One region of the Lysinibacillus sp. BNK-21 genome, then DNA from elsewhere that is predicted to be linked to it. Evidence: a T-box and tRNA genes for the amino acid it is inferred to sense, from the RefSeq annotation. Region 1 holds a T-box; the other holds one or more tRNA genes.
The links. A T-box is a leader RNA that pairs with one kind of tRNA and senses whether it is charged. The one in region 1 lies ahead of ileS (isoleucine--tRNA ligase), so its partner is inferred to be a tRNA-Ile.

Region 1 (2,347 bases):
TTAGGTGCCTCCTCATGATTGCAATCCTGACAAATCCACACATTGAGTGGTGTTCCCCAATAACGATTACGACTAATATTCCAATCCACTAAGTTTTCTAGGAAGTTGCCAAATCGTCCATCCTTAATATGGCTAGGGTACCATGTCACCTGCTGATTATTTTGTAAAAGCTGCTCTTTTAATGCCGACATTTTGATAAACCAGCTATCTGTTGCATAGTACAATAATGGTGAATCACAGCGCCAGCAATGCGGATAGCTGTGCTCATATTTTTCTTTAGCAAATAAAAGCTCTTTTGCTGCAAGCATTTTAATGATATCGACATCACAATCTTTCACAAATCGTCCAACAAGCTCAGGTACCGCTTCTGTATAACAGCCTTTAAGATCAACTACATTGACAAAGGACAAGCCATGTTGCTGCACCGTTTTATAATCGTCCTCTCCATAAGCAGGCGCTATGTGTACAATTCCTGTTCCACTATGCTCTGTCACATAATCTGCCATGACAATGATATGCCCTTTATCGACGGTAACATAGGAAAATGGTGATAGATAGGAAACACCTGCAAACTCCTGTCCGTCATGCTCACTTAATATTTCTACAGGCTCTGAAAAAACCTTTGATACCAACGATTTAGCTAGTATATAGATGCTGTTTGCATGCCTTACACGGACATATCGAAGAGCAGGATTCATAGCCAAGGCTACATTGGCTGGTAATGTCCAAGGCGTCGTTGTCCAGCCTAAGATATATTCGTCTCGATCCTCTAGCTTAAACATTGCAGTAACGGATAAATCCTTAACATCCTTATAGCCCTGTGCCACCTCATGAGAGCTTAAGGAAGTTTGACAGCTAGGGCAATAAGGTGAAACGCGATGTCCTTGGTATAACAGTTTTTCCTTGTGAACATGGCTTAAAATATGCCACACAGATTCAATATAGTCATTACTTAATGTTGTGTAAGGATCATCCATGTCAAGCCAGTAGCCAAGCTGCTCTGTAAAAGTACGCCATTTTTGCTCATAGGTAAAAACGCTCTTCTTACATGCTTGAATAAATTGCTCCACCCCATAGTTCTCAATCTCCTGCTTTCCTGAGATTCCTAATGCCTTTTCTACCCCTAATTCCACAGGCAACCCATGTGTATCCCAACCTGCTTTTCGTTCAACTAAATAGCCTTGCATTGTTTTATAACGTGCCACCACATCTTTTATGGTTCTACCAAATGCATGGCCGACATGTGGTAAACCATTCGCTGTTGGGGGTCCCTCATAAAATACAAAGGGCTGCTGTTCAGCACGATTACTTACGGATTTTGCAAAGGTCCCTTCTTGCGCCCATAATGTACGAATCCTTGTTTCTCGTTCAACCGTTGTTTCTTTCTTTTGTTCTTTCTGCATATTAGTTCCTCCTATACAAGCAAATTTGTATAAAAGGCATACAAAAAACCCCGTCCCAAGGAAAAGGGACGGGGTTAACCGCGAATACCACCCTAATTCTATTGACACGATGGCCAATAGCACTCAGCAACGTACAATCATACGTGTTCTTTTTAACGGTAGACACCCGGATTAGCTTACTCCATTCAGCTAATCTTCTCAGAGAGGATTTTCATGTAACACCTGCACACCGACTTCCACCAAATGTCGGCTCTCTGTAGAACAAAGTGAAACACTACTCTTTCTCATCAACGAATTTGTATGCTTTTATTGTCCTTCATCTTAGCAAATTACCAATTGTCTGTCAACGGAGGACAATCTTAAAAAATTTCGTTGAGACAAGTGGCAATACTTTGATGGAGATCAGCATATTGTGGCTGTTGAATGGTTTGAATCAAAAAGCTCTTCAGCAATGTTTTACTATTGAATAGCACGAGAATGTCTAGCTTCTTGTTAGTGAGATTCCTTTACTATTTTCATTTCTACGATATCCTTATAATCAATGAATGGCTGAGCGTCATCGTTCCCAATCGACTGTCTATATTGAACTTCTACTCGATCACCAACTGATAGTGTTTGCGGGACATCCACTAGAGGGAACCATGTACCATTACTATGTTTTTGCACTAATTCATCGACAGATTTTTGCCCAACCTCGCTAGCCAAGACGCCTGAGACAACTAAAAATTCATGTTCCTTGATCGCTAAGACCGTTCCACTTCTGATGAGCTTCATTTGGCTGTCCTTTTCAGGGATTTTATATTTTTCTCGTAAGGAAGCAATGTCTTTATGATAATGTTGTTCTAAATAATTCATGGCTTCTTGCTCGACAAGCCATGTACGAATGGGACTACTTACATCCTTATAATCGGCTTGGCTTGCCTCCCATAACAAGTCAAATGTAG
Region 2 (2,347 bases), 1.1 Mb from region 1:
GCTTCTAGATACAGCAGTACGCCGTGTATGGAAGGTCGACCATAGTCTAGTGATGATGGCAAAGAGGTCACACCCGTTCCCATACCGAACACGGAAGTTAAGCTCTTTAGCGCCGATGGTAGTTGGGGGCTTCCCCCTGTGAGAGTAGGACGTCGCTAGGCATAATACCCAGGAGGATTAGCTCAGCTGGGAGAGCATCTGCCTTACAAGCAGAGGGTCGGCGGTTCGAGCCCGTCATCCTCCACCATATGCCGGTTTAGCTCAGCAGGTAGAGCAACTGACTTGTAATCAGTAGGTCGTGGGTTCGATTCCTATAGCCGGCACCATTTTTTCGAGCCATTAGCTCAGTTGGTAGAGCATCTGACTTTTAATCAGAGGGTCGAAGGTTCGAGTCCTTCATGGCTCACCATTTATAAATAATAATAAGCGGGTGTGGCGGAATTGGCAGACGCACTAGACTTAGGATCTAGCGCCGCAAGGCGTGGGGGTTCGACTCCCTTCACCCGCACCATTATTTTCATTGCCAGATAAAAAAGCTTATGCACATGCGGAAGTAGTTCAGTGGTAGAACACCACCTTGCCAAGGTGGGGGTCGCGAGTTCGAACCTCGTCTTCCGCTCCAAATGTGCCGGGGTGGCGGAACTGGCAGACGCACAGGACTTAAAATCCTGCGGTAGGTGACTACCGTACCGGTTCGATTCCGGTCCTCGGCACCATTTTAAATGCGCCCGTAGCTCAATTGGATAGAGCGTCTGACTACGGATCAGAAGGTTATGGGTTCGACTCCTGTCGGGCGCGCCAAAAGAACAACGGGAAGTAGCTCAGCTTGGTAGAGCACTTGGTTTGGGACCAAGGGGTCGCAGGTTCGAATCCTGTCTTCCCGACCATTTCCAAAAAGATTATGGGGCCTTAGCTCAGCTGGGAGAGCGCCTGCCTTGCACGCAGGAGGTCAGCGGTTCGATCCCGCTAGGCTCCACCATAAGTAAATTAACCAGTATAAAGATCCTGGCGGCGTAGCTCAGCTGGCTAGAGCGTACGGTTCATACCCGTAAGGTCGGGGGTTCGATCCCCTCTGCCGCCATCTTAAAGGACCTTTAGCTCAGTTGGTTAGAGCAGACGGCTCATAACCGTCCGGTCGCAGGTTCGAGTCCTGCAAGGTCCACCATTTATATATTGTAACGGAGGTATACCCAAGTCTGGCTGAAGGGATCGGTCTTGAAAACCGACAGGCGGGTAACACCGCGCGGGGGTTCGAATCCCTCTACCTCCTCCAGTTTTAAATTTTTATAAATGGTGCTTTAAAAACTCGAAACAACATAAAATTATCGCGGGGTGGAGCAGTGGTAGCTCGTCGGGCTCATAACCCGAAGGTCGTTGGTTCAAATCCGGCCCCCGCAACCAAAAGGTCCCGTGGTGTAGCGGTTAACATGCCTGCCTGTCACGCAGGAGATCGCCGGTTCGATCCCGGTCGGGACCGCCATTTTTAAAGATAAAAGTCATGAGAAGCAAAAGAGTGAGCAAGCTTAGCATGGACGAAATGGGTCAGTAGCTCAGTTGGTAGAGCATTAGATTGAAGCTCTAAGTGTCGGCGGTTCGATTCCGTCCTGACCCACCATTTATGCGGGTGTAGTTTAATGGTAAAACCTCAGCCTTCCAAGCTGATGTCGTGGGTTCGATTCCCATCACCCGCTCCAAGGGCCTATAGCTCAGCTGGTTAGAGCGCACGCCTGATAAGCGTGAGGTCGATGGTTCGAGTCCATTTAGGCCCACCATTATTCCGAAGTAGCTCAGTTGGTAGTAGCACCTGACTGTTAATCAGGTTGTCGCAGGTTCGAGTCCTGCCTTCGGAGCCATTTTTATTTTGGGGAAGTACTCAAGAGGCTGAAGAGGCGCCCCTGCTAAGGGTGTAGGTCGGGTAACCGGCGCGAGGGTTCAAATCCCTCCTTCTCCGCCATGGGCCCGTTGGTCAAGTGGTTAAGACACCGCCCTTTCACGGCGGTAACACGGGTTCGAATCCCGTACGGGTCATACTAGAAACAGTAGATGCAATTGCATCTACTGTTTTTTGATATTCATAGATACAAAATTTACTCTTGATTCAATGCATTTTCATCCATATAAACTACTTCCCAGATATGCCCATCTACATCTTGAAAACCCCAACCATACATAAATCCGTGATCTTGTGGTTCACTATAAGGTTTACCACCAGAGGCAAGAGCCTTATTCACTAATTGATCTACTTGTTCACGATTTTCAGCAGAAAGACATAAGATTGCTTCTGCAGAAGTAGTAGTATCTGTAACTTCTTTCTTACTAAATCCTTTAAATCGTTCTTCAACCATTA

Region 2: it encodes a tRNA-Ile, which carries the amino acid that the T-box ahead of ileS (isoleucine--tRNA ligase) is inferred to sense. The anticodon was not compared.

What each region holds. Positions count from the first base shown of each region.
Region 1 is NZ_JBLQTS010000001.1:1,995,185-1,997,531, reverse strand. Features, by position in the region: gene ileS (isoleucine--tRNA ligase) at 1-1,403, opposite strand, end outside; T-box leader at 1,465-1,703, opposite strand; gene ACMGGO_RS10185 (DUF3221 domain-containing protein) at 1,896-2,347, opposite strand, start outside.
Region 2 is NZ_JBLQTS010000001.1:892,342-894,688, forward strand. Features, by position in the region: rRNA gene rrf (5S ribosomal RNA) at 46-161, shown strand; tRNA gene ACMGGO_RS04390 (tRNA-Val) at 172-247, shown strand; tRNA gene ACMGGO_RS04395 (tRNA-Thr) at 251-326, shown strand; tRNA gene ACMGGO_RS04400 (tRNA-Lys) at 334-409, shown strand; tRNA gene ACMGGO_RS04405 (tRNA-Leu) at 427-511, shown strand; tRNA gene ACMGGO_RS04410 (tRNA-Gly) at 548-622, shown strand; tRNA gene ACMGGO_RS04415 (tRNA-Leu) at 628-716, shown strand; tRNA gene ACMGGO_RS04420 (tRNA-Arg) at 725-801, shown strand; tRNA gene ACMGGO_RS04425 (tRNA-Pro) at 811-887, shown strand; tRNA gene ACMGGO_RS04430 (tRNA-Ala) at 904-979, shown strand; tRNA gene ACMGGO_RS04435 (tRNA-Met) at 1,008-1,081, shown strand; tRNA gene ACMGGO_RS04440 (tRNA-Ile) at 1,089-1,165, shown strand; tRNA gene ACMGGO_RS04445 (tRNA-Ser) at 1,181-1,273, shown strand; tRNA gene ACMGGO_RS04450 (tRNA-Met) at 1,327-1,401, shown strand; tRNA gene ACMGGO_RS04455 (tRNA-Asp) at 1,405-1,480, shown strand; tRNA gene ACMGGO_RS04460 (tRNA-Phe) at 1,540-1,615, shown strand; tRNA gene ACMGGO_RS04465 (tRNA-Gly) at 1,621-1,694, shown strand; tRNA gene ACMGGO_RS04470 (tRNA-Ile) at 1,696-1,772, shown strand; tRNA gene ACMGGO_RS04475 (tRNA-Asn) at 1,777-1,853, shown strand; tRNA gene ACMGGO_RS04480 (tRNA-Ser) at 1,864-1,954, shown strand; tRNA gene ACMGGO_RS04485 (tRNA-Glu) at 1,957-2,028, shown strand; gene ACMGGO_RS04490 (VOC family protein) at 2,088-2,347, opposite strand, start outside.